Regions from separate parts of the Bradyrhizobium sp. 18BD genome, predicted to be linked through region 3. Evidence: predicted binding sites of a transcription regulator. Region 3 holds the regulator's gene; each other region holds the start of a gene.
What was found. The regulator HrcA, encoded in region 3, represses chaperone genes, less so after heat shock. The targets are predictions, from matches to a motif close to GTTAGCACTCNCNNNNNGNGAGTGCTAAC.
Positions count from the first base shown of each region.

Region 1: RAD16_RS22615 (co-chaperone GroES) is a predicted target of HrcA. The motif match lies at 7,486-7,514, and genes of this name have one in related genera.
Region 2: RAD16_RS30320 (co-chaperone GroES) is a predicted target of HrcA. The motif match lies at 4,206-4,234, and genes of this name have one in related genera.

Region 1 is NZ_JAVAYL010000012.1:195,220-205,701, forward strand. Features, by position in the region: gene RAD16_RS22590 (ABC transporter ATP-binding protein/permease) at 1-1,269, opposite strand, end outside; gene RAD16_RS22595 (L-lactate permease) at 1,606-3,270, shown strand; gene RAD16_RS22600 (META domain-containing protein) at 3,403-3,801, shown strand; gene RAD16_RS22605 (hypothetical protein) at 3,954-5,165, opposite strand; gene groL (chaperonin GroEL) at 5,307-6,938, opposite strand; gene RAD16_RS22615 (co-chaperone GroES) at 7,098-7,394, opposite strand; gene RAD16_RS22620 (hypothetical protein) at 7,710-8,237, shown strand; gene RAD16_RS22625 (protein phosphatase CheZ) at 8,403-9,188, opposite strand; gene RAD16_RS22630 (L,D-transpeptidase family protein) at 9,501-10,316, shown strand; gene RAD16_RS22635 (DUF2076 domain-containing protein) at 10,394-10,482, opposite strand, start outside.
Region 2 is NZ_JAVAYL010000020.1:1,721-12,202, forward strand. Features, by position in the region: gene RAD16_RS30300 (NupC/NupG family nucleoside CNT transporter) at 1-1,121, shown strand, start outside; gene RAD16_RS30305 (rhomboid family intramembrane serine protease) at 1,250-2,473, opposite strand; gene RAD16_RS30310 (cupin domain-containing protein) at 2,860-3,423, opposite strand; gene RAD16_RS30315 (usg protein) at 3,602-3,889, opposite strand; gene RAD16_RS30320 (co-chaperone GroES) at 4,278-4,592, shown strand; gene groL (chaperonin GroEL) at 4,641-6,281, shown strand; gene lepB (signal peptidase I) at 6,391-7,137, opposite strand; gene RAD16_RS30335 (LysR family transcriptional regulator) at 7,291-8,130, opposite strand; gene RAD16_RS30340 (cysteine hydrolase family protein) at 8,257-8,850, shown strand; gene RAD16_RS30345 (glutathione binding-like protein) at 8,865-9,503, shown strand; gene RAD16_RS30350 (SDR family NAD(P)-dependent oxidoreductase) at 9,578-10,402, shown strand; gene RAD16_RS30355 (tlde1 domain-containing protein) at 10,463-10,482, opposite strand, start outside.
Region 3 is NZ_JAVAYL010000019.1:21,885-32,366, reverse strand. Features, by position in the region: gene hemW (radical SAM family heme chaperone HemW) at 53-1,207, opposite strand; gene rdgB (RdgB/HAM1 family non-canonical purine NTP pyrophosphatase) at 1,194-1,829, opposite strand; gene rph (ribonuclease PH) at 1,841-2,554, opposite strand; gene hrcA (heat-inducible transcriptional repressor HrcA) at 2,749-3,837, shown strand; gene grpE (nucleotide exchange factor GrpE) at 3,934-4,548, shown strand; gene pncA (bifunctional nicotinamidase/pyrazinamidase) at 4,602-5,324, opposite strand; gene RAD16_RS29495 (hypothetical protein) at 5,440-6,381, opposite strand; gene dnaK (molecular chaperone DnaK) at 6,790-8,691, shown strand; gene dnaJ (molecular chaperone DnaJ) at 8,951-10,084, shown strand; gene RAD16_RS29480 (class I SAM-dependent methyltransferase) at 10,170-10,482, shown strand, end outside.

The DNA of each region.
Region 1 (10,482 bases), on a different contig from region 3:
GCCGAACGGCCAGATGCCGGCGATGGCGCGGAACAGCGTCGACTTGCCGGCGCCAGACGGCCCTGTCACGAGCACGCGCTCGGGCGCCTGGATGGCGAAGCCGTCGGCGGCGACCAGCGGCGTACCGTTGGGGAGATACACGCAGAGCTTCTCGAGGTCGATATTGCGGCTGCCGCCCACCGTCTTGAGCTCGACCGTCGCCTCATGCGCCGGCAGGTTTGCCGCGCTCTCGACCGACATCTCGAAGCCGTCGAGACGAGCAACGATCGCGCGCCATTCCGCCAGTGCCCGGTAGGCCGTCACGAAGAACGACAGGGCGCCCTGGACGCTGGAGAAGGCCGACGCCGTCTGCATCATGTCGCCGAGCTGGATCTTCTTGGCGAAGAAGGCCGGTGCCACCAGCACGTAGGGAAAGATCACGGCAGCCTGCTGATAGCTTGCGGTGAACATCGTGAGGCGCTTGGTCCGGCTCATGATCGCGTACCAGTTACCGATCACGAAGCCGAAGCGATCGAGCAGGCGACTGCGTTCGGCGCCTTCGCCCTTGAGCAGCGCGATCTGCTCCGAGTTCTCGCGGACGCGGACGAGGTTGAAGCGGAAGTCCGCTTCATAGCGCTGCTGCTCGAAATTGAGGTTGACCAGCGGGCGGCCGATCCAGTGGGTCAGCGCGGTGCCGAAGATCGCGTAGATCAGCGCGCCCCAGCACAGATAGCCGGGGATCATGAAGTCGGTGCCGAACAGGTGCAGCGGCGCGGCGTTGGAGAGTCCCCAGAGGATGAGCGCAAAGGAGAACAGCGTCACGATCGAGGAGAGCAGGCCGAGCCCGATGGTCAGGGTCTGCTCGACGAAGTTCTTGACGTCCTCGGTGATGCGCTGGTCCGGGTTGTCGGCCGCGTCGCCCTTGAGCTGCATGCGGTAGTGCGTGGCGCCGTTGAGCCATTCGCCGAGATAATGCCTGGTCAGCCAATTCCGCCAGCGGATCTGGAGCCACTGATTCAGGTACAGCTTGTAGACCGCCAGCGCGATATAGGTGAAGGCGAGGGCGATGAAGATCCAGATCTGCGTGACGAAGGAGTCCCAGTCGCTGGCCTGGAGCGCGCTGTAGAACCGGTTCTGCCACTGGTTCACCAGCACGTCGATCGCGACCAGCGCCAGCTCGATCGCGATCACGGCGCCGAGCAGGCCGCGGCCGGCCCATTTGTCCTCCGACCGGAAATAGGGGGCGGCGATTCGCCAGACGGTCGCGAGCGTGGCGCGGATGTTGTTCACAGAGCTCTGTCTCCTCGAGGGGATGGGCACAAATGCCTGAAGCCAAAGGCTTGCGGCAAAGGCAGAAATGGGCGCGCTCAGACTAGAAATGGGCGCACTTAGACTAAAGTCGCAAGTTCTGCAATTTGCGTTGGCTTGTCGCCGCTTGCAACCCTAGCATGGGCTTTAGCGGCGCGGGGTGGGGGCCTCCAGGATTTCGCGAGCTTGTGAGCAGGCGGGAACCGTCGCATTCGCGAGGAATTCGCATCCAACTCGGGGGTTATCGCTTCCAACGCCAAGCAGGTCCGGCTGTCCACGCGGGCCGCCTGCCACACACATGCGTGGGGGAGGAAGACCATGTGGAATCAAATCTATGATCCGCTGCACAGCCCCGTGCTGTCGACCATTGCGGCGGCGGTGCCTGTCGTCACGCTGCTGGTCCTGATCGCGAGCGGTCGCGTGAAGGCGCATATCGCAGCCATCATCGCCGTGATCGTGACCAACCTGATCACGATCTTCGTCTTCACCATGCCGGCCAACATGTCGATCCGCGCCTCGGTGCTCGGCATCGTCACCGGCTTCTTCCCGATCGGCTGGATCGTTCTCAACGTCATCTTCCTCTACCAGGTGACGGTCGCGACCGGCCGCTTCGAATTGCTCAAGCGCGCGGTCGGCGGCGTCACCGAGGACCGGCGGCTGCAATTGCTGCTGATCGCGTTCTCGTTCGGCGCCTTCTTCGAGGGCGCGTCCGGCTTCGGCACGCCGGTCGCGATCACCGGCGCCGTGCTGATCGGCCTCGGCTTCTCGCCGCTCGCGGCCTCCGGCCTGTCGCTGATCGCCAACACCGCGCCGGTCGCCTATGGCGCGCTGGGTACGCCGATCCAGGGCCTTGCCTCGGTCACCGGGCTCGATCCCTACATCCTCGGTGCGATGGTCGGACGGCAATTGCCGTTCTTCTCGCTGATCGTGCCGTTCTGGGTGGTGTGGGCGTTCGCGGGCTGGAAGGGCATGAAGGACGTCTGGCCGGCGATCCTGGTCACCGGCGTGTCGTTCGCGATCCCGCAATTCGTGATCTCGAACTTCATCAATCCCTGGATCGTCGACATCGGCGCGTCGCTGATCTCGATGGGCGCGCTGATCCTGTTCCTGAAGGTGTGGCAGCCCAGGCAGCTCTGGCTGTCGCCGGCGCTGCGCGGACATGATGAATCGGCGGCGACGATGGCCACCGCAAAGCCGCTCGACAAGACGCCGCTGACGCAGAGCGAGATGTGGAGCGCGCTGCTGCCGTGGATCATCGTCTGCATCGTGATGCTGATCTGGGGCAATGGTGCATTCAAGACCTGGGCGAACTCGATCTTCGTCTGGAACTATCCGGTGCCCGAACTGCACCAGATGATCAACAAGATGCCGCCGGTCGCACCGGCGCCGACCAAGGAAACTGCGGTGTTCGGCTTCACCTATCTGTCGTTCACCGGCACCGGCATGCTGATCGCGGCGATCATCTCCGGCTTCCTGATGGGCGTCGGTCCCGGACGGTTGCTGACCGAGTACGGCCGCACCATCCGCCTGTGCGCGATCTCGCTGATCACGATCTCGGCGATGCTCGCGATCGGCACGCTGACGCGGCTGTCCGGCGTCGACGCCACGCTCGGTCTCGCCTTCGCCGCGACCGGCGTGCTCTATCCCTTCTTCGGCACGCTGCTCGGCTGGCTGGGTGTGGCGCTGACCGGATCGGATACGTCGTCGAACATTTTGTTCGGCAACCTCCAGAAGATCACGTCCCAGCAGCTCGGCCTGTCGCCGATCCTGATGGCGGCGGCGAATTCATCGGGTGGCGTGATGGGCAAGATGATCGACGCGCAGTCGATCGTCGTCGCCTCCACGGCGACGAATTGGTACGGCCACGAGGGCACCATCCTGCGCTTCGTGTTCTGGCACTCGATCGTGCTGGCCTGTCTCGTCGGCGTGCTCGTGACGTTGCAGGCCTATGTCTGGCCGTTCACGGCGCTGGTCCTGCACTAGCAGGCCACGCTTCGACGCAAATCCCCGCGAGGTTCGCCCTCACGGGGATTTTGCGTCCGTACCCGGCGAACCTTCTCAATGACGCCATCGTCTTATAGAAGGTGCGGCAAATCAGGTCGGTCGAGAGGTTTCATGGTTTCGATCAAGCAGATCGTATGTGTGACGGTTGCAATGCTCGCGGTGTCAACGCTCGCGCGCGCCGAGGAGGGTTTTCCGTTCGGCACCGAGATGACGCTGGAGGCGCTGCCGCAGCCCGGCTCGAAGCGGATCCCGAACATCGAGATCGGCGACAATGGCGAGGTCGTGCTCGAGCTCTGGTGCAAGGGCGGCAAGGGCCAGTTCTCCGTCGCCGGCAACACCGTGATCTTCGTGCCCGGCCAGATCCAGGACCGTTCCTGCCCGCCGGCGCGGGCGCAGGCCGACGACGATCTCGTCACAGCGCTGAGCAGTGTCGAGACCTGGAAGCGCCAAGGTGACGTGCTGACGCTGATCGGCCCCAAGCCGCTGCGCTTTCGCTCGACCGGGAATTAGCTTTCGCTCTCGTGTCCCGGACAAGGCGTAGCGCGCAAGCGCTGCGCCGCAGAGCCGGGACCCAGTTCTGTCCACGATCGCGCTTGTCGTTTCTGGGCCCCGGCTCTGCAGCGCATCACTGACGTGCTGCGCTGCGTCCGGAGCGCGAGAGCCTATTTCCACACCGACTTGTCGGCGTCCCAGCGCTGGCCCCTCAGCTCCTTGGCGAGCGCCTCGATCGAGCCGTTGTCGTCGGGCTGATTGCCTTCCTCGTCGGCCGAAGCTTCGTCCGAGAGATTGAGCTTGGCGCCGCTGCTCTCATCCGCGGTCGTGGTCGCGGGGCTGCCGATCCACAGCATCAGCTTGTCGGTGCTGCCGGGCTTGTCCGGCGAGATCAGTCCTGCGACTTCGATCGTGTCGGTGAGATCGAGCGCCGGGAAATCCTGGTTCGGCCGCTTGAACACCAGCTTGAGCTTGCCGGTCGCGGGGTTGAAGTTTTGCGAGACCGGCTTCGCCGCGAGCGTCTTGCTCAGCACGCCCGCCACCGCGCTTGCGAGCTTGTCGCGGCTGATCTTGTCGCCGTCGCGCCAGTCGGCGGCGGCAAAGCGGATGGTGCGGTCCATCTCGGTCATACCAGCGGTCCAGCCTGCGGCGGTGACGCCCGGCATCGCCTTGAACTTGGCGAGCAGCGCGGCCGCGCGCTCCGGATCGACCGACATGTTGATGGTCTGCTCGCCGGCGCGCAGCGCGTCGCAGCCGACCGACAGGCTCGCCAGCGTCACCTCGACCTCCTGGCCCTTCAGGCTCTTCAGGAACTCGGTCGCCGCATCCAGCTTGACCTTGACCGCGATCGCCTCCGGCGAGACGTCGGTGAAATCCTTCGGCTGCGCCGTGATGCCGTCGTCGGAGGTCTGGTTGTCCTGGAACTCCTTCTCGCTGAGATCGGAATTGTCGGGCGAGGTGACCTCGGTGACGGTCTGGCCGATGCTGATCTGGCCGCGGAATTCGAACGTGTCGCCGGACTGCTTGCGCAGCAGCTTCACGCTGACGGGCGACTTCTCGCCGAGGCTCTGCGTCGTGCCGGTCAGGTTCTGGCCGGCGACCTGGAGGTTGACGACGAAGCGGTCCTTGCGGTCGGAATTCTTCGCGACGGGATAGCAGACGTCGAGCACGGCCGCCGTGACCGTCTTGCCCTGGCGCGTCTCCTTCAGGATCACGTCGGCATTGCCGTCCATCAGCCCGTCGATCGAGGTGAAATAGCGCGTCTCGGTGCCGCCGGGCGCCGCCGCCTTCGGCGACAATTTCATCTGGGCGGATGCGACTTCGGGCGAGACGACGAGAAGTGCCGCCAAAAGGGCAGTCGAACAAACCAGAAGCGCACGCATTGTGAAGTCCTCGCGCAATCGAATCGGCCGCCACCGTAGTTGGTTTTGGCCGTCGGTTGAATTGCAAAGCGTCCGGGACGATGGGCAAAAAAGAAGGCCGCCCGGAGGCGGCCTTCGCAATGCTGTGATGGAACGGACGGCTTAGAAGCCACCCATGCCGCCGCCGGCGGGCATCGCGGGCGGAGCGTCCTTCTTCGGCAGCTCGGCGACCATGGCTTCGGTGGTCACCAGCAGGCCGGACACGGAGGCGGCGTCCTGCAGCGCGGTGCGCACCACCTTGGCGGGATCGATGATGCCCTTCTCGACCATGTCGACATAGTCCTCGTTCTGGGCGTCGAAGCCGAAGGTCTCGGACTTGTTCTCCAGGATCTTGCCGACCACGATCGAGCCTTCCACGCCGGCGTTCTCGGAGATCTGGCGGATCGGGGCTTCCAGCGCCTTCAGCACGATGTTGATGCCGGCCTGGACGTCGGCATTGGCGTTGGTGAGACGGCCGACCGCCTTCTTGGCGCGGAGCAGCGCGACGCCGCCGCCGGGGACGATGCCTTCCTGCACCGCGGCGCGGGTGGCGTTGAGCGCGTCCTCGACGCGATCCTTCTTCTCCTTGACCTCGATCTCGGTCGCGCCGCCGACGCGGATCACCGCGACGCCGCCGGCGAGCTTGGCGAGGCGCTCCTGGAGCTTCTCGCGGTCGTAGTCCGAGGTGGTCTCCTCGATCTGGGCCTTGATCTGGCCGACGCGGGCCTCGATCTCCGGCTTCTTGCCGGCGCCCTTGACGATCGTGGTGTTCTCCTTGTCGATCACGACCTTGCCGGCACGACCGAGCATCTTCACTGTGACGTTCTCGAGTTTCATGCCGAGGTCTTCGGAGATCAGCTGGCCGCCGGTCAGGATCGCGAGGTCTTCCAGCATGGCCTTGCGGCGGTCACCGAAGCCGGGCGCCTTGACGGCGGCGACCTTGAGGCCGCCACGCAGGCGGTTCACGACCAGGGTGGCCAGCGCCTCGCCCTCGACGTCCTCGGCGATGATGACGAGCGGCTTGCCCGACTGCACCACGGCTTCGAGCACCGGCAGCATGGCCTGCAGGCCCGACAGCTTCTTCTCGTGCAGGAGGATGTAGGCGTCCTCGAGCTCGGCGGTCATCTTCTCGGCATTGGTGACGAAGTAGGGCGACAGATAGCCGCGGTCGAACTTCATGCCCTCGACGATGTCCACCTCGGTGTCGAGCGACTTGTTCTCCTCGACGGTGATGACGCCCTCGTTGCCGACCTTCTGCATCGCCTGGGCGATCATCTTGCCGATCGCGGCATCGCCATTGGCCGAGATGGTGCCGACCTGGGCGACCTCGGAGGAGGCGGCAACCGGCTTGGCGCGCTTCTCGATGTCCTTGATGACGGCGGCAACCGCGCTGTCGATACCGCGCTTGAGATCCATCGGGTTCATGCCGGCGGCAACCGCCTTGGCGCCTTCGCGCACGATAGCCTGGGCCAGCACGGTCGCGGTGGTGGTGCCGTCGCCGGCGAGGTCGTTGGTCTTGGAGGCGACCTCACGCACCATCTGGGCGCCCATGTTCTCGAACTTGTCCTCGAGCTCGATCTCCTTGGCGACGGTGACGCCGTCCTTGGTGATGCGGGGCGCGCCGAACGACTTCTCGATGACGACGTTGCGGCCCTTCGGGCCGAGCGTCACCTTGACGGCGTTGGCGAGAATGTCGACGCCGCGCAGCATGCGATCGCGCGCGTCTCCGGAAAACTTGACGTCTTTGGCAGCCATGTCTGCAATCCCTCGTGTTTCGTGATGTGTCTTGTTTCGTGCTGTATCGTGCCGCCTTCGCATCAATTCCGGGACCGGAAGGTTGACCCCGGCGGAATGATGGATGCCCGGATCGTGCGATCCGGGCATGACATTCAGCGGCCGTTCAGGCGGATGGCCTTAGGCCAGAACGCCCATGATGTCCGACTCCTTCATGATCAGGAGATCTTCGTTGTCGATCTTGACCTCGGTGCCCGACCACTTGCCGAACAGCACGCGGTCGCCGACCTTGAGGTCGATCGGGGTCAGCTTGCCGGCCTCGTCGCGGCCGCCGGGACCGACGGCGACGACCTCGCCCTGGGACGGCTTTTCCTTGGCGGTGTCCGGAATGATGATGCCGCCCTTGGTCTTTTCCTCGGCGTCGATACGTTTGACCACGACACGGTCATGCAGCGGACGAAATTTGGATTTAGCCATGACGTTTCCCTTTGGAGGCTCGCTTCGGAAGTAGCGGAAGTGGGTGGGGCGGCGCTTCCGTCCTCCCTCGTCCCGAGGATCGAACGGCGCGCTTAGCAATCGGGCTTTCCGAGTGCTAATAGTGCGCCCGGAAATATGGCTTGGCCGCGATCCTGTCAAGCAAAGGTGGTTAAGCGATTGGTGAGGCGGATATAGGATGGTGGCATTGGAAACTTGTTCGGGGCTCCGGCGTATCAAAGGACGTCATTGCTCCGGCAGCGGTTTTGCGCTTGGCTGCGGGAGGGGTGCGGCCATGGTCTTGTTCGGGGGAATGCCATGATCAGTTCAGCTCACGTGCGCACGGTTGCCAACCTGGTGGCCGCCTCATGCTTGGCGCTGCTGCTCGGCGCCTGCGGCGGCGGTATGAGCCTGCCGTCGTTCTCGTCGAATCAACCGCCGCCTGAGGCCGATACCGGCCCCGGCGGCGGGCCGGAGATGCCGGCGAGCATCCGTGCCGACGAGATCGTCGGCCGCTGGGGTCTCGCCTCGTTCCAGAACCCGGCCGACCGCCCGCGTACCGAGAAGATGGCGCGCGAGCAGTGCAAGAATCCCTACGTGATCGGCGCCGGTTCCTCCGGCGGCGTGGTGATGCACCTGGCCGACCAGGCAACGCCCCAGGAGCTCCGGCTGAAGGGCTCGCCGAGCGGCAAGAACTATATCGGGCCGGCCGGTCCGACCCCCGGCGAGCAGGACCGCGAGATCGTGTCCTTCGACGGCCGCGTCATGATCACCCGCTTCATCGACAAGGATGCCGCCACCCGCTACGGCAACATGGTCTACGTGCGCTGCGCGCCGCGGGCGTGATCGGGGCTCGGGCCTAACCGCCCGTCATTGCGAGCGAAGCGAAGCAATCCAGGCTGCCTCCGCGGAGATACTCTGGATTGCTTCGCTTCGCTCGCAATGACGAAGACAACAAAAAAAAAGCCGGCTTGCGCCGGCGTTTTGTTTTTCTCTCTCGCGCGCGTCCGTTCAGTCGAACAGCGCGTCGATGTCGTCCTGCGAGGCGTGGCCGACGTCGCCGGCGAGCTTCGGGCCATTGAGGAGCTTGTCGTCGTCGCTGCGGGTGTCGACCGGCGGCGGCACATGGGCCTTGATCGCGTCGACGCCGCCCCAGATGTCCATCATCGCATTGATGTGCTGCTCGATGAACTTCATCGTGGTCATGACCTTGCTGATGCGCTGGCCGGTCAGGTCCTGGAAGTTGCAGGCTTCGAAGATCGAGATGACGCGTTCCTGGATGTCGTCGGCGAGCCGCTTCTGCTGGTCGGCCGAGTCCACCTTGGACATCGCGCTGGCAGCCTGGTCGATCGACTCGGCCGCTTCGAGAATTTGCTGGGTCGCCTGCTCGGTGCCGCCGACCACCGCGCCGAGTTCGCCATTGACCTTGGCCATTTCGCCGCCGTCAAAACTCTTGCCGTGCAGCGTCGCGATCTCGCGCTTGGTGCGATCGATGGCGTCGTGGATCAGGTCGAGCTCGACCTTCAGCTTCTCGCACTGCTCGATCTGCGCCCGGTAGGTATCGAGCATGGTGCGCGCTTCGGAGAGCTCATGCGCCGTGGACGCGTCGATCGCCGCCATGGCCGCGCTGCCGGACAGCGGGGCAGCGGTAATGCCCTTCGCCATCTGTGCGCGGATCGCGCGCAGCTCCGCCATAATCTCGCTATGCATCGGGCCTGCCTCTTCTGTTACGTCTAGAATCGGCATCTCGCCACCGGCGATATCCTCGACACGAAAACGCTTGCGGTGAACAGCCATCAGGATACTCCCCCCACCTCACTCACGCGTCTTTGTAGGCAGAAGCAATTTAACACGAGGTTCACAGCGGGAACTGTTGTGCGGCCACGCGCGACGGCGCGCAAAGGAGCGATTAACCATGAGGCTCCGCCCTTCATCGAAAATAAACGCTGATCGCCAAATTGCCGCGCCATTCGCGACGTGGTGAATCGAAACGCCTGATACGTTTACCAAACGAAACGGAGTTTGCTCTTTATTGACCACGTCGAGGACGCGAACAGCCAGCGCGTTCGGCGGCGAATGCAACTAGACGAAACAGTACAGAGTACGTCGATGTTCAAGAAAATGTCTGTCGCGCTGCTCGGCAGCGCTTGCACCTTCGTTGTCGGCGCGAACAGCGCCAGCGCATTCGACAATACGGTGCCGAACGATCCGCCCGCGGTGCTTTATCAGCCGCAGGTGCCGGCGGCGCCGGTGCGCGTCGCCTCCAATGCCAACATGGGCGGCGGCTTCATCGAGTTCCTGTTCGGCGACGGCCCCGGCCGCGGTCCGGCCTACGCGCCGCAAGCGCCGGTCTATCAGCAGCAGCCGGGATACTACGACCAGCGCCGCCTGCCGCCGATGGGTGAGCCGCAGATGCAAGGCGGATATCAGCAGGGCGCCGGTCTCCAACAGGAGACGATCGACCCGCGGCAGCGTCCGTTCGATCCGAAATTCGAAAAACAATCTGTTGACTATAGCGGCAAGGAAAGTGCCGGCACGATCGTGGTCGATACGCCGAACAAGTTCCTCTACCTCGTCGAGGGCAACGGCCGCGCGATGCGCTACGGCATCGGCGTCGGGCGTCCGGGCTTCACCTGGTCCGGCGTCAAGTCGATCACGGCCAAGCGCGAATGGCCGGACTGGACCCCGCCGGCGGAAATGATCGCGCGCCGGCCCGACCTGCCCCGGCACATGGAGGGCGGCCCGGAAAACCCGCTCGGCGCCCGCGCGATGTATCTGGGCTCGACGCTCTACCGCATCCACGGCTCCAACGAGCCCTGGACCATCGGCACCAACGTCTCCTCCGGCTGCATCCGCATGCGCAACGAGGACGTCATCGACCTCTACGGCCGCGTCAATGTCGGCACCAAGGTCGTGGTGATGTGAGCCCCGAGCAAGCAGCTTGAAATGAAAACGGCCGCCTCCCGGGCGGCCGTTTTGTTTGGTGCGCTGATCAAGCAGCCTCAGGCGTAATCGCTGCCGCCATCGTCGTCGCCGCCGAAATCGCTGTCGTCGGCCATGTCCGTGTTGCCGTCGTCGCGATCGTCGTCGT
Region 2 (10,482 bases), on a different contig from region 3:
TCCTGCTTTTGAAGGTGCCCGTTGTGGCGCGCGCCTTCGGCGCCATCAACGACGCGGTCGGCGCCATCTCGGCGGCCTCGCGCGCCGGCTCATCCTTCGTGTTCGGCTATGTCGGCGGTGGCACCCTGCCATTCGAGCTCAAGGTGCCGGGCGCCGATTTCATCCTGGCGTTCCAGGCGCTTCCGATCGTGCTTGTCATGAGCGTGCTGACGACGCTGCTGTTCTATTGGCGCGTGCTGCCGCCGATCGTGCGCGGCATGGCCTGGCTGCTGGAGCGGACGCTCGGCGTCGGCGGCGCGGTCGGGCTCTCGACCGCCGCCAATATCTTCCTCGGCATGGTCGAGGCGCCGCTGTTCGTGCGGCCGTATCTGGCGCAGATGACGCGCAGCGAATTGTTTCTGATCATGACCGGCGGCATGGCCGGCATCGCCGGCACGGTGCTGGTGCTCTATGCGACGCTCCTTGCTCCTCTTATTCCTGATGCGGCCGCGCATTTCGTCATCGCCTCGGTGCTGGGCGCACCGGCGGCGATCCTCGTCAGCCTGATCATGGTGCCCGAGACCTCGGACAAGCGCACCGGCGCTACGCTGGAAGATCCGGAGACGGAGGTGTCCAGCACGATGGACGCGATCGTGAAAGGCACGAGTGCGGGGATCGAGCTCTTGATCAACATCGTCGCGATGCTGCTGGTGCTGGTGGCGCTGGTCTATCTCGTCAACGCCGTCCTCGGCCTCCTGCCAAACATCGGCGGCGCCGCGATCTCGCTGCAACGGCTGCTCGGCCTCGTCATGGCGCCGGTGTGCTGGCTGATGGGACTGCCGTGGGATCAGGCGGTGACGGCCGGCAGCCTGATGGGCACGAAGACCGTGCTCAACGAGCTGATCGCCTATGTCGATTTCTCAAAGCTGCCGCCCGATACGCTCGATCCGCGATCGCGCCTGATCATGCTGTACGCGATGTGCGGCTTCGCCAATTTCGCCAGCCTCGGCATCATGATCGGCGGCCTGGGCGTGATGGCCCCGGAGCGGCGCGACGAGATCAACGCGCTGGGGCTGAAGTCGATCGTGTCGGGGACGCTGACGACGTGTTTGATGGGGGCTGTGGTGGGGGTGTTGAGTTAGCGACGCTCCGCTCGTCATTGCGAGCGAAGCGAAGCAATCCAGAAATGCATCCGCGGAAAGATTTCTGGATTGCTTCGTCGCAAGGGCTCCTCGCAATGACGTGCGGAGAGACATGTGCCCAATCCCGCTCAACCGCACAATTTGTTCTTCTGCAAGATGCGCCGCACCTCGGGCATCTTGGCACGGCACGGCTCGGCCGCCATGGCCTTCGCCTCGCTGGTCCGCCCCTGCACCAACAGCAACACCGCCATCAAGCCCTGCGCCCCGGCGCGCACCGGCCCGCCCGCCACATCGGTAGCTGCGAGCGACATGGCGGCTCGCACTTCCGTCTCGGCGGCGCGGAGGTTCTCCTGTTCCAGGAAGTAGATCGCACGGAAATAATGCGCCCTCGGGTCATTCGGGTAGCGCGTGACCAGGTCGAAAGACCGGTCGGCCACCTTGCCACCCTTGTCCGGATACTCCGAGATGCGGACATACTGCTTGGCGTCGGCCATGTAGGACGCATAATGGGCCGCCGCGAAGCCGGCGCAGATCAGGGATCCGACGCAGCCTGCGAGCAGCGTCATGCTCGCGCTCCGCGGCAGGCTGTCATAGGAACGGAAGAGGACCCACGGCATGATGGCGAGCGCGCCGCCGGCCAGCGCGCCACCTGCATGGGCAAAATAGTCGACATTGCCGGAGGCGCCGAAGGCAAGCGGCAGCAGTGCGGGAACACCGAAGAAGAGCGACGTCTTCAGCCTCGATATGGTTTGATCGGCATCCGCTTCGGGATCGAAGCTCGAGACGAACAGCGCGGCGATGAGCCCGGTAATGGCGCCGGACGCACCGACGCCGGGCTGGCCGGGCGCATTGCCCAGCAGCGAGGCGGCCTCGCCGACCAGCGCACTGGCAACGAAGATCAGCGCAAACCAGCCACGGCCGATCAGAGGCTCCAGCCTGACGCCGACGATGAACAGCGCAATGCAGTTGCCGATGAGGTGCCAATCGCTGCCATGCAGAAGCGGCGCGAGACCGATCCGCCACCACTCTCCCCGTCCGGCGACCAGATCGTAGCTGGTCGCGCCATAAGCGATCAGCGAACGGACATCGAGTGAGCCATCCGGCGCAACGTCGATGGCCAGACTGCGTTGCAGAGCGAAGATCAGCAGCAGACCGAAAATCAGGCCGATGGTGAGGAAGGGGATATCGGCCAGAAGTTTGTTGTCGGCAAAGAGCGTCCCCTCATCGGACAACGGACCGCGGTCGCGCATGACCGCCGGCGCGACCGGCGCGGCGGCGGGCTGAAACGATGCGGATTGAAACGATCCCCTCGGGGCTGGCGCCACAACGCCGCGTCGGCCAAAAGTCGCCATGAAAGCATATCCCGCGTTTTCACAGCCTTGAGTTGACGCGAGAGGTATTTTCGACTGGTTAGCGCCCGCGCTTTGGGCGACTAGAACCTTCGGGCTGGTAACGGTCCGGTTTCGCGGATCAGGCGCATTTTAGCGATCGCGCGTAGTGATGCCGTAGCCCGGATGGAGCGCAGCGCAATCCGGGAAAGTGCGCGCCGTCGCAGGCAGCGGCCCCGGATTACGCTTCGCTCCATCCGGGCTACGAAGAAACTCTTTCCCCGTCATTGCGAGCGAAGGGAAGCAATCCAGAAATGTATCCGCGGAGATAGTCTGGATTGCTTCGTCGCCTGCGCAAGATTGCTTCGCAATCTTGTCGCGGGCTCCTCGCAATGACGATACCGCGAGATCTACGCCTTCAACTCCACCGTCTTGAACTCCGCCGGCAAAATCACCTCCAGCAGCTCCACGTCGTCCGAATAATCCAAAATCATGTGCTTGATCTTCGGCGGCTGGGTCCAGGCGCTGCCTTCCTGCATCAAGGTCTCGCCCTGCCCGTCCATGTAAGTCTTCACCCAGCCCTTCAGCACGTAGACCATCTGGAATTCGACGTCGTGGAAGTGGAGTTTTGACACCTCAGCCGGATCGCAAGGGCCTTGCAGACGGATGACGTGAGCTTGCGCGAGGCCGTGGCTGGCGGCGGCGATGCCGAGGTCGCGGTACTTGGCGTAGGCGCGCAGGCCGTCGGCTTTGAAATCTTCTTCGCGGTGATGGCTGATGGCGATGCGCTGCTTCGGGCGCGCGGGTTTCTTGACGGATGATTTTGCTGTCGTCACACGCGCCTTCGCCTTCACGGCCTTGCGTGCGGAGGATCGCGCGGCGGATTTGGCGCCGCTCCGCTTCTTCATCGCGGTCTGGGCTGCGCTGCGCGATTTTGTTGTCTTGCTTGTTTTCTTGCTCGCTTTCTTGGCCATGGGCCGCCTCCCGTTGTTGTTATAGGCGGAGGCTAGCACAGAAACGAGATATCACAGGGTGGGCAAAGCGGAGCGTGCCCACCTTTCGCGCGCGATCATGGAGAGATGGTGGGCACGGCGCTTGCGCGCCTTTGCCCACCCGACGAGAGCGGTGCTCGCTACGAGACCGCTGCTCAGCTCAATGCAGGCGGAACACGCCGTCCACGGAGCGCAGCTCGGCCGGCTTGATCAGCTTGGAATGCGCGACGGTCACCGAGAACAGGGGGCCGTCGAGCTTCTCCTGCCAGAACGCCAGGAAGTCCGAGAGCGCCGGGAATTTCGGGAACATGTCGTAGTTCTGCCAGACATAGGTCTGAAGCAGCGACGGGTGATCCGGCATCCGGTAGAGAATTTGGGCCGTGGTCAGCCCGTAGCCCAGCATCTGTTTCCGGAAGTCCTCGGAAACGCCCCCAACCCGCAATCCCATGCCAACCTCCTTTGCAGGAGCGCATTCAGGGGGCGGCTTGCCGGTACGCTGCTACGAGCCACCCGGAAACGATGCGCTCACATGAGAGAAATGTGACGCAAACTGACAACCCATCTCAAGCCCAAAAGTTTAACAAGCTGTTGAAATTCAACGCGTTAGCAGCAGACCGGCCTCCGTGCTAATACGGACGCCAAGGGGCCCGTCAGCTCGGTTAACGATGGTAAAGGATTCTGGCACCTCGGCCTTCAGAGTGCCGAATTTTCTGCTAGAAGCCCTTGCCCCCGCAAAATTCCTGTCCTATTTCAGCCTCGCCCGTGCTAGCACTCGCGGGCAACGATTGCTAACAACCTCAAAATCCTCAACTCGTGCAAATGTTTAGGAGGACTGCATGAACTTCCGTCCGCTTCACGACCGCGTCGTGGTCAAGCGCATCGACGCAGAAGAGAAGACCGCCGGCGGCATCATCATTCCCGACACTGCCAAGGAAAAGCCCTCCCAGGGTGAAGTCGTCGCCGTTGGCCCGGGTGGCCGCGACGAAGCCGGCAAGCTGATCCCGATCGACCTGAAGGTCGGCGATCGCGTGCTGTTCGGCAAGTGGTCCGGCACCGAGGTCAAGATCGACGGCGTCGATCTCCTGATCATGAAGGAAAGCGACATCATGGGCGTCCTCGACGTCCCCGCTTCCAAGAAGAAGGCGGCCTAAGAGCCCCCTCTCTCCCTCCCGTCAAACATCATCCAAGGAAAATTCCAGATGGCAGCCAAAGAAGTCAAATTCTCGGTTGAAGCGCGCGACAAGATGCTGCGCGGCGTCGACGTTCTCGCCAACGCGGTGAAGGTCACGCTCGGTCCGAAGGGCCGCAACGTCGTGCTCGACAAGTCGTTCGGTGCTCCCCGCATCACCAAGGACGGCGTCACCGTCGCCAAGGAGATCGAGCTCGACGACAAGTTCGAGAACATGGGCGCCCAGATGGTGCGCGAAGTCGCCTCGAAGTCCGCTGACGCGGCCGGCGACGGCACCACCACGGCCACCGTGCTCGCCCAGGCGATCGTGAAGGAAGGCGCCAAGTCGGTTGCCGCCGGCATGAATCCGATGGACCTCAAGCGCGGTATCGACCTCGCGGTCGAAGCCGTCGTTGCGGACCTCCAGAAGAACTCCAAGAAGGTCACCTCGAACGACGAGATCGCCCAGGTCGGCACCATCTCGGCCAACGGCGACCAGGAGATCGGCAAGTTCCTCTCCGACGCCATGAAGAAGGTCGGCAACGAGGGTGTCATCACCGTCGAGGAAGCCAAGTCGCTCGAGACCGAGCTCGACGTCGTCGAGGGCATGCAGTTCGACCGCGGCTACATCTCGCCCTACTTCGTCACCAACGCCGACAAGATGCGCGTTGAGATGGACGACGCCTACATCCTCATCAACGAGAAGAAGCTCTCCTCGCTGAACGAGCTGCTGCCGCTGCTCGAGGCCGTGGTGCAGACCGGCAAGCCGCTGGTCATCGTCGCCGAGGACGTCGAAGGTGAAGCGCTCGCGACCCTGGTCGTGAACCGCCTCCGCGGCGGCCTGAAGGTCGCGGCCGTCAAGGCTCCGGGCTTCGGCGATCGCCGCAAGGCCATGCTGCAGGACATCGCGATCCTGACCGGCGGCCAGGCGATCTCGGAAGATCTCGGCATCAAGCTCGAGAACGTCACGCTCAACATGCTCGGTCGCGCCAAGAAGGTGATGATCGACAAGGAGAACACCACGATCGTCAACGGCGCCGGCAAGAAGGCCGACATCGAGGCGCGCGTGGCCCAGATCAAGGCGCAGATCGAGGAGACCACCTCGGACTACGACCGTGAGAAGCTCCAGGAGCGTCTCGCCAAGCTCGCTGGCGGCGTCGCGGTGATCCGCGTCGGCGGCGCGACCGAGGTCGAGGTGAAGGAGCGCAAGGATCGCGTTGATGACGCGATGCATGCGACCCGCGCGGCTGTCGAGGAAGGCATCGTCCCGGGCGGCGGCGTCGCCCTGCTCCGTGCTTCCGAGCAGCTCAAGGGCCTGCGCACCAAGAACGACGATCAGAAGACCGGCGTCGAGATCGTGCGCAAGGCGCTGTCGGCTCCCGCTCGCCAGATCGCGATCAACGCCGGTGAAGACGGCTCGGTGATCGTCGGCAAGATCCTAGAGAACAAGGCCTACAATTACGGCTTCGACTCCCAGACCGGCGAATATGCCGACCTCGTCAAGAAGGGCATCATCGACCCGACCAAGGTGGTCCGTACCGCGATCCAGAACGCAGCCTCGGTTGCGGCCCTGCTGATCACCACGGAAGCCATGGTCGCCGAGCTGCCCAAGAAGGGCGGCGCAGGTCCCGCGATGCCCCCGGGCGGCGGCATGGGCGGCATGGACTTCTAAGGTCCAAGCATCTCAAGAACTACGAAACCCCGGCAGAGATGCCGGGGTTTTTGTTTGTTCCATCGTCAGGTCGTAGCCCGGATGGAGCCCCGCCGCGGAATGACGGGGGCTACCACACCTTCCCCATCCGCTCGCCGCGCAGGCGGCCGTCGGCGTCGAGGGACCAGAAGATCCGCGTCACCTTGCCGACGAGATTGTCCATCGGGATGAAGCCCATCGCCGACATGAAGCGGCTGTCGGTGGAGTTGTCGCGGTTGTCGCCGAGCACGAAGAAATGGCCCGGCGGCACGGTGTAGACGTTGGTGTTGTCCATGTATCCGTTGTCGACGCAGTCATAGGTCAAATAGCTCGCGCCGTTCGGCAGCGTCTCGCGCCATCGCTTGACCCTGGCTCCGTCATCCACACCGCAGGCTGAGGCCCCGGACGCGCTCGTCAGGGCGACGCGCGTCACGGCGCGGTCGTTGAGGACGAACTGGCCGTTGCGCATCTGGATGCGGTCGCCGGGCAGTCCGACCACCCGCTTCACATAATCGACCCCGGTGTCCTTCGGCGACCGGAACACGACCACGTCGCCGTAGTCGGGCTCCGCGGCGTGGAAGCGGCCGGAGATCCATGACGGCGTGAAGGGAAACGAATAGCGGCCGTAGCCATAGGCGAACTTCGCGGCGAAGACGTAGTCGCCGACGACCAGCGTCGGCATCATCGAGCCGGAGGGAATGCTGAACGGCTGATACAGGAAGATGCGAAACAGGAACGGCGGCGACCACAGCACCGGGACCAGCAGGATCAGGATGACGATCGCCTTCCATTCCCGCGATTGCGCCGAGGGGCGGATGGTCTGTTCGAGCGTGGTCATTCGCTTGCCCCGATCAAGACATTGGTCGTCGCCGTGAGATTACGCAACCTTCGCGCGCGTGCAATACCCACTCACGCTTTTGGTCGCACCGGCGCGTCTACGCGTTCACCCGCAAGCGAAGGTGTGACGCGACGAGCACAATGCGAGACGACGTCAATTGCGCGGCGTGTCCTGAAAACATGCTCTCACCCAGTCGATCGTCACGCGGGTCGCGGGATCGCGCTTGAGGTGGTTCTGCACCAGCAGCCAGACGTCGCGCCGCTTCGGCAGCAGCGTGGCGCGCAAATTGCGGTCGGCGAGCAGATCTCCGCAACTGTGCTCGGGCAGCACGCCGATCGCCTGATGCGACTGGATCATGGTCCTGATGATACGGACGTTGTCGGTGACGCAGCGGACATTCGTCAGCCGCTTCGCGCGCAGGAATTGCTGCTCGGGAATGGCGTCGAGCTCATCGGGATAGAAACAGGCGACGGGCTCGCCACCGCTGCGATCGGCGGGCTCGAAGAAATACAGCCTGACGTCGCCGAGCTTGGAGATGGTGAAGTCGCCCTTCTCCGGCTTGCGCAGGCGAATGGCAAGATCGGCCTGCCAGCGCGAGAACTTGACGTTGCCGCTGGCGGTGAGGAATTGCAGCGTGAGGCCGGGATGATCGCGCAGGAAGGCGCTGGTGTGCGGCGCCAGCAGCTCCTCGGCGACCGCGTTGGTCGAGGCGATGCGGAGGCGGCCGACCGGGCCGGGCTGGCTCTCCTTGATGCGATCGATCGCCGCGACATGTGACACCATCGCGCTGACATGCTCGAGCACCGCCTCGCAATGGCGCGTCGGCCGGCGCAGGCCGTCCACCGCGTCGAACAGCGGCACGCCGAGATCGCGCTGGATGCGCGCGAGGCGGCGCCCCACCGTGGTCTCGTCGATGCGCAGCCGCGCGCTGGCGCCGGCATAGGTGCCCTCGTCCCTCACCGCCGCGATGATGCGCAGATCATCCCAATTCATGGGCGCGAGCCTAGCAGGCCGCGCGGAAGCCTGCAAATTTGCAGCCATATGCTGCAATAGTCCTGCACATTGGCAGGCCGCCGCCGCGCTAAGGTTGCGCCATCCGATCGTCTCAAGAAGGCTCTCATGACCGTTCCAAAGACCCTGCTCGAACTCGCCGGCGCCGATCTCAATCCGCCGAAGCTCAGCCAGTCCTGCCTCGTGCTGATCGACATCCAGAACGAATACCGCTCAGGCCCCCTCGCCCTGCCCGACGCCGAGCCCGCGATCACGGTCGCCGCAAAGCTGCTGGCGCGCGCGCGGCAGTCGGGCGCTGCGATCTTCCACATCGCGCACAAGGGCCGCGCCGGCAGCCTGTTCGACCGCGAGGCCGAGCGCGGCGCGATCGTGTCGAGTCTGGCGCCGCTCGCGAACGAGACCGTGATCGAGAAGGCGCTGCCGAACGCCTTTGCCGGCACCGATCTGCAGGCACGGCTGGCCGCGACCGGCCGCACCAACATCGTGCTGGCGGGCTTCATGACCCACATGTGCGTCTCCTCGACCGCGCGCGCCGCGCTCGATCTCGGACTGCGCACCACCATCGCGGCGGACGCCTGCGCCACCCGCGATCTGCCTGACGGCCGCGGCGGCGCGCTTCCGGCACGGACCATTCACGAGGTCGCGCTGGCCGAGCTGTCGGACCGCTTCGCGATCATCACGCAAGCCGAAGCGCTGACCTGACGGAACGCCAAGCGATGCTGCAACTCTATTTCTTTCCGATGGCCTGCTCGCTCGCCAGCCGCATCGCGCTGATGGAGGCCGGCATCGAGGCGCAATATCACCTCGCCCATATCTGGACCAAGCAGGTCATCAGCGACGGCAGCGATTTCCGCGGCGTCTCGCCGAAGGGCGCGGTGCCGGTCCTGGTGCTGGAGAACGGCGAGCGGCTGACCGAGAGCGCGGCGGTGCTGCAATACATCGCCGACGCCAAGCCGGAGACGGGGCTTGCGCCCCGCTTCGGCGATCCCGATCGCTATCGCCTGCAGGAATGGCTGAGCTTCATCGGCGCCGAGATCCACAAGGCGTTCCTGTTTCCGACCTTCTGGTACAAGGACGACGGCTCACTCGCCAAGCCGCGGGCGCGGATCACGCAGACACTGGCGGTACCTGCTGCACATCTTGCGGACCGCGAGTTCCTCGTCGGCGACGGTTTCACCGTCGCGGATGCGCATCTCACCTGGGCCTTGCTGCTGCTTCGTCCGGCCGGTATCGACATCGCGCAATGGCCGTCCCTGTCGGCCTATCTCGGCCGCATGCAAGCGCGGCCCGCGGTGCGGGAGGCGATTGCGACGGAGATGGCGCTGCGCAAGACCGTAGCGGCCAGCGCCGCGTGACAGGTCACTGGTGGAGGCGATGGCGATTGGGCTAGATCTTGCGACCGACTGATTTCACGAACGGGAACAAGATCATGACATCGCATGACGGAACGAAGATTCTTGCAGGCAAGGTGGCACTGGTGACCGGCGCCGGTCGCGGGCTTGGCCGCGCCTTCGCGGAGAAGCTCGCCGCGCTCGGCGCCAACGTCGCCATCCACGGCATGCGCGAGAACGGGCCGGCGGAATATGGCGAGGGCACCACCCTCACCGCAGTTGCCGCAGAGATCGCCCGGCAGTTCGGCGTCCGCAGCCAGCGCGTGCTCGGCGATCTCACCAAGGGCGAGGACATCGCGCGCGTGATTGCCGAAACGGAAGCCGCGCTCGGCCCGATCGACGTCCTCGTGCACAATGCCGGCGGCGACATCGCGGCCGCCGGCGGCAAGCCCGATCCGAACGATGCGGTGAATATCAAGGAAGCCGACGTGCGCGCGGTGCTGGAGCGCAATCTGCTCTCGACCATCCTGACCTGCCAGGCGGTCGCGAAGGGCATGATGGAGCGGCGATCCGGCCGCATCGTCACGCTCGGCTCGGTCGCCGCCTTCAAGGGGCGCACCCAGGGATCGATCTATGCGGTGTCGAAGGCCGGCGTCACCCATTACACGCGATGCCTCGCCGATCAGCTCCGCCCCTACGACATCGCCGTCAACTGCATCGCGCCCGGCGATACCCGCACCGGCCGCTTTCTCGGCACGCGCGCAGTGGATCCCGGCAGGATGGTCGAGACCGGCACGCTCGACCGCATCGCGACCGTTGACGAGGTCGCGCGCGTGGTCGAGTTCTTCGCGGGACCCATGGGCGCTTTCGTCTCCGGCCAGGTGCTGCGGATCGACGGCGGCGGACAGTGCTGGCCGGGCTGAAGCCGAAAGGAAAAGGGCCGCTGCGAGCGGCCCTTTTGCATCATCTGGAATGCGCCAAGATCACTCGACCCGCGCCAGCA
Region 3 (10,482 bases):
GATTACGCTTCGCTCCATCCGGGCTACAAGATCTCACCAAGCCGCGAACTCGCTACGCCGCGAGATCCGCGACCACCGCATCCAGCACCGGAAAACCGCTGCTCGTGACACGCAGGCGGCCTGTGGCATCCACCGTGATCGCACCTTCCTCGCGCAAGAGCGCGATGCGGCCGGGGTCGAGCTCGCGGCCCGAGAGAGCCTTGTAACGCTCGGGGTCGATACCCTCGGCCAAGCGCAATCCCATCAGCAAAAATTCGTCGGCGCGTTCTTCGCTGTTGAGGAGATCGTCGGTGACGACGCCGTCGCCGTTGGTCTCGACCCGCATCAGCCAGGCTTCGGGGCGCTTCTCGGTGGCGGTGGCATGGCGCACGCCGTCGATATCGAGGCGGCCATGGGCGCCGGGACCGATGCCGGCATATTCCTCGCCGCGCCAGTAGACCAGATTGTGCCGGCACTCGGCGCCGCGTCGCGCGTGATTGGAGATCTCGTAAGCGGGCAGGCCAAGCTTCTCGCAGGTCTCCTGCGTCACGTCGTAGAGCGCGCGCGCGACCGCTTCGTCCGGTGTCTTCAATTTGCCGGCCTGGTGGAGACCGAAGAACGGCGTGCCTTCTTCAATGGTCAGTTGATAGAGCGACAGATGCTCGGCCGCTTCACCGATCGCGAGGCGAAGTTCATCGGCCCACATCGCCGGCGTCTGGTCGGGGCGGGCGTAGATCAGGTCGAACGAGTAACGGTCGAACGAGCGGCGCGCGATGGCGACGGCGTCGAGTGCCTCTCGCGCGCTGTGCATGCGGCCCAGTGCTTTCAGTGAGGCGTCGTCGAGCGCCTGCACGCCGAGCGAGACGCGGTTGACGCCGGCGGCGCGATAGCCGGCAAAGCGCGTGGCTTCGACGCTGGTGGGGTTGGCCTCAAGCGTGACCTCGACATCGCTCACGACGGTCCAGTGCTTGCCGATCGCATCGAGCACGGCGCCGACGGTCGACGGCTGCATCAATGACGGCGTGCCGCCGCCGAGGAAGATCGAGGTGACTTCGCGCCCGGGCGCGCGCTCGGCGGTCGTGGCGATCTCGCGCGCGAAAGCGGAAGCAAAGCGCGCCTCGTCGATCGCGGCGTGGCGGACATGGCTGTTGAAGTCGCAATAGGGGCACTTCGACAGGCAGAACGGCCAGTGCACGTAAACGCCGAAAGCTTCCTTAGCGCGGCTCAAGGCAGATCTCCGCCAGTTTCACGAAGGCGCGGGCGCGATGCGACAGGCCAAGGCCGAGCGGCGGCAGGCCGTGCTTCTCGATGCTGGTCATCTCGCCGAAGGTACGGTCGTAACCATTGGGCAAAAACATCGGATCGTAGCCGAAGCCGGCGGTGCCGCGCGGCGGCCAGACCAGCGTGCCGTCGACGCGCGCCTCGACCTCTTCGAGATGATCGTCGGGCCAGGCAACGCAGAGCGCGGAGACGAAATGCGCGGTGCGCTTGTCCGCCGTGGTCGCGCCGCGCTCCTGCAGCAGGCGCTCGATCTGCGCCATCGCCGCGGCGAAGTCCTTGCTCGGCCCGGCCCAGCGCGCGGAGAAAATGCCGGGCGCGCCGTCGAGCGCGTCGACCACGATACCGGAATCATCGGCAAAGGACGGAAGCCCGGTCGCCTGCGCCGCCGCGATCGCCTTGACCGCGGCGTTGCTGCGGAAATCATTGCCGGTCTCGTCGGGCTCGCCCAGGCCGAGCTCACCGGCCGACACCGCCTCGATGCCGTGAGGCGCGAGCAGCTCCTTCATCTCGGCGAGCTTGCCGGGATTATGGGTGGCGATGACGAGCTTTCCGGTGATTCGGCGATGCATGGGTCTATTGACTACGCCACGGCCAGTTTCTGCAAGTCCACCAGACGCGCGATGCCCTTTTGCGCCAGGCCGATCAGCTTCAGGAACTCGTCCTGCGTGAATGGCTCGCGTTCCGCGGTACCCTGCACCTCGATGATGCGGCCATCGCCGGTCATGACGAAATTGGCGTCGGTTTCGGCTTCCGAATCCTCAGCATAGTCGAGGTCGAGCACGGGCGTGCCGTTGTAGATGCCGCAGGAGATCGCAGCGACGTTGTCGCGCATCACGTTGGCCTTGATCATGTTGCGCGCCTTCATCCAGTTGATGCAATCGGCGAGCGCGACCCAGGCGCCGGTGATCGAGGCCGTGCGGGTGCCGCCGTCGGCCTGGAGTACGTCGCAATCGACCGTGATCTGGCGTTCGCCGAGCGCTTCGAGATCGACGATGGTGCGCAACGAGCGGCCGATCAGGCGCTGGATCTCGACGGTGCGGCCGCTCTGCTTGCCGGCGGCAGCTTCGCGGCGGGTACGTTCGGAGGTCGCGCGCGGCAGCATGCCGTATTCGGCGGTGACCCAGCCGCGGCCCTGGCCCTTCAGCCAGGGCGGCAGGCGGTCTTCCAGCGTGGCGGTGACCAGCACATGGGTGTCGCCGAATTTCACGAGGCAGGAGCCTTCCGCATATTTGACCACGCCACGCTCAAGCGTCACGGGGCGCAATTCGTCGGGCGCACGGCGGCTTGGCCGCATGGGGAATCCTCCAAAACTCTCGGAAAAGGGCTGTTCGCGGTGCTTGTAGGTGGGGTGAAGGTGGGCGGCAAGGGGGAAGATCAAGGGCTTATTCACCCCCTGATTCTTGCCCCGATTTCAGGTCCGCAAAAGCCACGCTTGTCAGAACCCTCGGGGATGGACAAATTATGAGCATCTGAGAGGAGTTACCGTCTGTGGCCCATCACGATCCGATCCATCTGATCGCGCCGCGCGCAGGCCTCGCCCAGCTCAACGAGCGTTCCCGCGACATCTTTCGTCAAATTGTCGAAAGCTATCTCGCGACCGGCGAACCTGTCGGCTCGCGCAACATCTCGCGGCTGATCGCCATGCCGCTGTCGCCGGCTTCGGTCCGCAACGTCATGGCCGATCTGGAACAGCTTGGCCTGATCTACGCCCCGCACACCTCCGCCGGCCGGCTGCCGACGGAACTCGGCCTGCGCTTCTTCGTCGACGCCCTGATGCAGGTCGGCGACCTCACCGAGGCCGAGCGGCAGTCGATCCAGAGCCAGCTCGCCACCGTCGGGCACGCCCAATCGGTCGAGGCGGCGCTGGACCAGGCGCTGACGCGGCTGTCGGGCCTGACCCGCGCCGCAGCCGTGGTGCTGACGCCGAAATCCAATGCGCGGCTGAAACACATCGAATTCGTCCGGCTGGAACCGGAGAAGGCGCTGGTGATCCTCGTCGGCGAGGACGGCCAGGTCGAAAACCGCGTGCTGACGCTGCCGCCCGGAGTTCCCTCCTCGGCGATCACCGAGGCCGGCAATTTCCTCAATGCGCGCATCCGCGGCCGGACGCTGGCCGAGGCGCGGCTCGAGCTCGAAACGGCGCTCGGAGAAGCCCGCGCCGAGCTCGATCAGCTCACGCAGAAGGTGATTTCGGCGGGAATCGCGAGCTGGTCCGGCGGCGAGAACGAGGACCGCCAGCTCATCGTGCGCGGCCATGCCAATCTGCTCGAGGATCTGCACGCGCTGGAGGATCTGGAGCGTGTTCGCCTCCTGTTCGACGATCTCGAGACCAAGCGCGGCGTCATCGACCTGCTCGGCCGCGCCGAGACCGCCGAAGGCGTGCGCATCTTTATCGGTTCGGAAAACAAACTGTTTTCCTTGTCCGGCTCCTCCACGATCATCTCGCCGTATCGGGATGCCGCCGGCCACATCGTCGGTGTTTTGGGCGTGATCGGGCCGACGCGGCTGAATTATGCCCGCGTGATCCCGACCGTGGACTACGCCGCCCGCATCGTCAGCCGCCTTTTGGGGGGCTGACCGGCGTTTCCGCCGATCACGGGCGCTTGATTTTCGCGCGCTTAGGCACGATATCCGGGCCAACAATCCCTGGAAACGAGTTCGAGATTAGAGCCGATGACCGATCGAGACCGGCAACCCGAAGACACGACCGCGCCGACCGGCGAGCCCGTGGTGTCGAAGCCCTACATCATGCCCGACGATCCCGAGCCGGGTTCGGTCGAGCTGCTGCAGAAGGAAGCCGCCGAGGCGCGCGATCGCATGCTGCGGACGCTGGCCGAGATGGAGAATCTGCGCAAGCGCACCGCCAAGGAGGTCGCTGACTCCAAGCTCTACGGCGTCACCGGCTTTGCTCGCGACGTGCTCGACATCGCCGACAATCTCCAGCGTGCCCTCGATGCCGTTCCGGCCGAGGCGCGGGCTGCTGCCGATGCCGGCCTGAAGTCGCTGATCGAGGGCGTCGAGCTCACCGAGCGCTCGCTGCTCAACGCGCTGGAAAAGCACGGCGTGAAGAAGTTCGATCCGCTGGGCCAGAAGTTCGACCCGAACTTCCAGCAGGCGATGTTCGAAGTGCCCGATGCGTCGGTGCCGTCGGGCACCGTGGTGCAGGTCGTGCAGGCCGGCTACACCATCGGCGAGCGCGTGCTGCGCCCGGCTTTGGTCGGTGTCGCCAAGGGCGGCGCGAAGGCCGCGGCCGCAAACAACAACGAGTCGAGCGGCGCACCGAACTGATCTCCATTCCGGGTTCGGCTCTTGGAGCCGCCCCGGAATGACTGCGTGAAGTCTTACGCGCTCAGAACGATATCCGCAGACTGGATCCGTTTCACGCCGGCCTTGGCCATATCGGCCCAGGCTTTGGCCAGCGAACCCTGCGTGTCGATGCCGCGGCAGGCGTCTTCCACCACATAGGCCTCGAAGCCCGCCTTGCGCGCGTCGAGCGCGGTCCAGGCGACGCAGAAATCCGTCGCCAGGCCCACCACGAAGACGCGCTTGATCTTGCGTCCCTTGAGATAGCCGGCGAGGCCCGTCGAGGTCTTGCCGTCGGCCTCGACGAAGGCCGAGTAGCTGTCGACGTCCTTGTGAAAGCCCTTGCGGATGATCAGCTCGGCGTGCGGGATCGAAAGGTCCTTTGACAGCGCCGCGCCGTCGGTGCCCTGCACGCAATGGTCGGGCCACAGCACCTGCTTGCCATAAGGAAGGTCGACGGTCTCGAACGGCTTCTTGCCCGAGTGTACCGACGCAAACGAGACGTGGCCGGGCGTGTGCCAGTCCTGCGTCATCACCACGTTCGAGAACGCTTTCGAGATCTTGTTGATGACGGGCACGACCTGCTCGCCTTCCTTCACGGCGAGACTGCCGCCCGGCAGGAAGCAGTTCTGCACGTCGATCACGAGCAGCGCGGAGGCGTCGTCCGGCTTGATCGATCCCGCCGCAAACAGCGCGGTTGGCGCGAGGGTCGCCAGCGCCGTCGTCCCAAGCGCCGCGAGGATTTGTCGTCGATCGAGCATCGTTCGCCTCCCTCCAGGATGATCCAACGGAGGCGAAGCCTAGTTCCGTTCGTATACGAACAGAAGCCCGAAAATGCAGCCGGTTCTGGTGAGCGCTTGAGCTCCTTTTGGGTCGCTAGCCCTTCGGCTGGATGCCGTCGCGCACCGCGCGAAAGCGAGTGAAGGCGGCGGACCATTGGTCGCGCGGGGCGCTGGCGATGATGCGGAGCGACGCGCCGCCGCTCGAGAAGCGGATCCACTGCACCACGGTCACCGGGGTCTTGTCCTTGCCGCTGACACCGTCGATGCGGGTCTCAAAACCCTGCTGGCCGTTGATGCGGATCGGCTCCGACATGGTCACGCGGGATTCGCGCACGCCGGGGATCTGCAGTGCGGCCTCCTGGGCGAAGCGGGCGCGGTCGTCGGCCTGCTGCGGGGTGGCGCCGATCAGGCCGAGGATCATGAACGGCTTCGATTCATAGCCCGAGCTCTCATTACCGTCGGCCAGGATGATGCTCGAGCCCGGCGCCAGCGTGCGGATGTCCTTGAAGTCGGCGAGATCGGTGATCTTGAACGGCATCAGCCCGATCTGTTCTTCGGCCGAGACCTGCTTGCGGGTGGTGGTGCTGGCAAACATCTGCCGCACCGCCTCGTCGGTGTAGATCTTGGTCGCATTCTCCGGGATCTGCACCGCGACATAGCCGGAGAAGCCGGCGCCCGGCACGATCATCGAATAGCGCTTCACCGGGGTCTCGCCGGACTTGCCGGTCTCGGTGGTGAAATAGGCAAGGCCCGCAGGCGTCTCGATCTTGTCCTGCTTGACGCCGTTGGTGCCCGCCGGATTGGCATTGAAGGCGCTCACGACCTCGCCATAGGCCGCCGGCGGCAGCTCGGTGATCAGCACCTTGACGTTGCCGTCTTCGCTCTCGAAGCCCGGAAAGGTCTTGGCGGTGCTCAGCCCGACCAGCGGCACCATGCCGAGGCGAAGCCCGGGCGGGTAGACGGCGTCGGCGGCCAGGGCCGGAAGCGCGGTGGCGACGAGAAGGGCGAGCGCGGCGAGGGGGCGGATCAGCTTCATGGGCCACTCTGATTGGTTCACATTGAGGCCGTTCGATGGTCGGCGACCGGGCCGCTTTGTCGCGCGAAGCAGTCTGAATCAGTCCTGGGGCGACTGTCCGGGCGGTCCGCCTTTTAGCGGGTTTGGGGCGCCGGTAACAGGGCGGGGGCGGATCACGGTGGCGGGGGCTGGCTGAAGCCTGAACCTGTTAATAATTCCTCACCTGCAAGGGCGGTTGAGCCCGGATATGATCTGCCAAACCCCAATGTTTTCACGGCCAAAACGTCGTTTCGGTCCTTGCGGCACCCTCCCCCCCTCCTATATGAGCCTCAACCATCGCAATATCGCGGATGTTTGATCTTAGGGGGTTTCGGTTCGGGTGCCTTCTGGGCCCAGCCAACCTGCCGCAAAAACAAGGATATCAGGACCATGGGAAAGGTCATTGGGATCGACCTCGGCACCACGAATTCGTGCGTCGCCGTGATGGATGGCAAGAACGCCAAAGTCATCGAGAATTCCGAAGGCATGCGCACGACGCCTTCGATCGTCGCCGTCACGGACGACGGTGAGCGCCTCGTCGGCCAGCCTGCCAAGCGCCAGGCCGTTACCAATCCGGAGCGTACGTTCTTCGCAGTGAAGCGCCTCATCGGCCGCCGCTACGACGACCCGATGGTCGAGAAGGACAAGAAGCTCGTTCCGTACAAGATCGTGAAGGCTTCCAACGGCGACGCTTGGGTCGAGGCCGACGGCCAGACCTACTCGCCCTCGCAGGTCTCTGCCTTCATCCTGCAGAAGATGAAGGAGACCGCAGAAGCCCATCTCGGCCAGAAGGTCGATCAGGCGGTCATCACCGTTCCCGCTTACTTCAACGACGCCCAGCGCCAGGCCACCAAGGATGCCGGCAAGATCGCGGGCCTTGAAGTGCTGCGCATCATCAACGAGCCGACCGCGGCTGCGCTGGCCTATGGCCTCGACAAGACCAAGGCCGGCACGATTGCCGTGTACGATCTCGGCGGCGGTACGTTCGATATCTCCATTCTCGAAATCGGCGACGGCGTGTTCGAGGTGAAGTCGACCAACGGCGACACCTTCCTCGGCGGCGAAGATTTCGACATGCGCCTCGTTGGCTACCTCGCCGACGAGTTCCAGAAGGAGCAGGGCATCAACCTGCGCAACGACAAGCTCGCGTTGCAGCGCCTGAAGGAAGCCGCTGAAAAGGCCAAGATCGAGCTGTCGTCGACGACGCAGACCGAGATCAACCTGCCCTTCATCACCGCGGACCAGACCGGCCCGAAGCACCTGACGATGAAGCTCACCCGCGCCAAGTTCGAAGCGCTGGTCGACGACCTCGTCCAGAAGACCGTCGAGCCCTGCCGCAAGGCGCTGAAGGACGCCGGCGTCACTGCCGGTGAGATCGGCGAAGTGGTTCTGGTCGGCGGCATGTCGCGCATGCCGAAGGTCCAGGAAGTTGTGAAGCAGCTGTTCGGCAAGGAGCCGCACAAGGGCGTCAACCCGGACGAAGTCGTGGCGATCGGCGCGGCGATCCAGGCCGGCGTGCTCCAGGGCGACGTCAAGGACGTGCTGCTGCTCGACGTGACCCCGCTGTCGCTGGGCATCGAGACGCTGGGCGGCGTGTTCACCCGCATCATCGACCGCAACACCACGATCCCGACCAAGAAGAGCCAGGTGTTCTCGACCGCCGAGGATAACCAGAACGCGGTCACCATCCGCGTCTTCCAGGGCGAGCGTGAAATGGCGGCCGACAACAAGATGCTCGGTCAGTTCGACCTGATGGGCATTCCGCCGGCCCCGCGCGGCATGCCGCAGATCGAGGTGACGTTCGACATCGACGCCAACGGCATCGTCAACGTCTCGGCCAAGGACAAGGCCACGGGCAAGGAGCAGCAGATCCGCATCCAGGCCTCCGGTGGTCTGTCGGAAGCCGACATCGAGAAGATGGTCAAGGACGCCGAGGCCAATGCCGAGGCGGACAAGAAGCGCCGCGAGGCCGTTACCGCCAAGAACGAGGCGGATGGTCTGGTGCATTCGACCGAGAAGGCCCTGGCCGAGCACGGTTCGAAGGTCGGCGAGACCGAGCGCCGCGCCATCGAGGATGCCGTCGGCGACCTCAAGGAAGCGCTGAAGGGCGACGATGCCGAGGCGATCAAGGCCAAGACCCAGACGCTGGCGCAGGCTTCGATGAAGCTCGGCGAGGCCATGTACAAGCAGCAGGCCGAGGCCGACGCCAAGAAGGACGCGGCCAAGGACGACGTCGTCGACGCGGAGTTCACCGAGGTCGACGACGACAAGAACAACAAGAAGTCCGCATAAGCCCCGAGAGGGTATGATGCGGACGGCTTGGACCCCACACGCTTCTCTGGCCTCCCCCTTCAGGGGGGAGGCTTTCGTGTCGGGCTCGACGGGCGAAGACTCTTTTGAAGTCGGTCCCGTTACGATCAATCAATTCCCAGCCGCTATGCTCAACGCTGCCATGCAGCCCTCTGCCGTGACGCGGAAGGCTGCCTATATCGTCGCGTGGCGACGTTGTTTCGCTCCGACTTGAATCGCGATCGGATAGACTGAGTCAGACATGTCCACGTCCACCAAGCGCTGCTACTACGAAACCCTCGAAGTCGAACGCACGGCCGACGAGAGCAAGCTGAAATCGTCGTTCCGCAAGCTGGCGATGAAATTCCATCCCGACCGCAATCCCGGGGATGAGACCAGCGAGGTCAAGTTCAAGGAAATCAACGAGGCCTACGAGGTCCTCAAGGACAAGGACAAGCGCGCCGCCTATGACCGCTTCGGCCATGCGGCCTTCGAGCAGGGCGGTCCCGGTGGTGGCGCCGGTTTCGGCGCGGGCTTCGCCTCCTCCTTTTCCGACATTTTCGAAGATCTGTTCGGCATGGCCGGACAGCGCGGTCGTGGCGGCCGCGAGCGTGGCGCCGACCTGCGCTACAACATGGAAATCACCCTCGAGGAAGCCTTCGGCGGCAAGACCGCGCAGATCGAGATTCCGGTCTCGGTCACCTGTGAGGCCTGCTCGGGCATCGGCGCCAAGGCCGGCACCAAGCCGAAGACCTGCTCGACCTGTGGCGGCGCCGGCCGCGTGAGGCAGTCGCAGGGCTTCTTCACGCTGGAGCGCACCTGCCCCGGCTGCCAGGGCCGCGGCCAGATGATCGAGGACGCCTGCCCGTCCTGCTCGGGCCAGGGCCGCGTCACCCGCGAGCGGACGCTGTCGGTCAACATTCCCCAGGGCGTCGAGGACGGCACCCGGATCAGGCTCGCCGGCGAAGGCGAGGCCGGTGTCCGGGGCGGACCGCCCGGCGACCTTTACATCTTCCTGTCGCTGGCCCAGCACCAGTTCTTCCAGCGCGACGGCGCCGATTTGCATTGCCGGGTGCCGATCTCGATGGTGACGGCCGCCCTCGGCGGCGAATTCGAGGTGCCGACCATCGACAAGGCCAAGGCCAAGGTGAAGGTGCCGGCCGGGACTCAGTCCAACCGCCGATTCCGCATTGCATCAAAAGGCATGCCGGTGCTGCGGTCGCGCCAGACCGGCGACATGTATGTCCAGGTCGTGGTCGAGACCCCGCAGAACCTCACCAAGAAGCAGCAGGAATTGCTGGCCGAGTTCGAAAAGCTCTCCTCCGGCAACACCCAGCCGGAATCCGAGGGTTTCTTCGCCAAGGTCAAGGACTTCTTCGGTAATCGGGCGAACTGACTCGGCTTGACCATACCTCTTCCGGCCTATACCTCTTTATGACCATTTTCTGACACGCGGTCCCGCGGTCCCGTCCGGTCCTGACATGCCATTGCCATCGTCCGCGCGTGCGTTGAAGAAGCCCCGTCTTGATGACGAGGTGCGCTTTCTCAGATCGTGGATTGAAAAGCCGCTGCACATGGGCGCGGTGATGCCGTCGGGCAAGCTGCTGGCCCGGACCATGGCGCATTACGTCGACATCGATTCGGACGCACCGGTGGTCGAGCTCGGGCCCGGCACCGGCGCCATCACCTCGGCCCTGGTCGAGCGCGGCGTCGACCAGAAGCGTCTTGTCCTGGTCGAATACAATCCCGGCTTCTGCGCCCTGCTGCGCGACCGCTATCCGCAAGCCAAGGTGG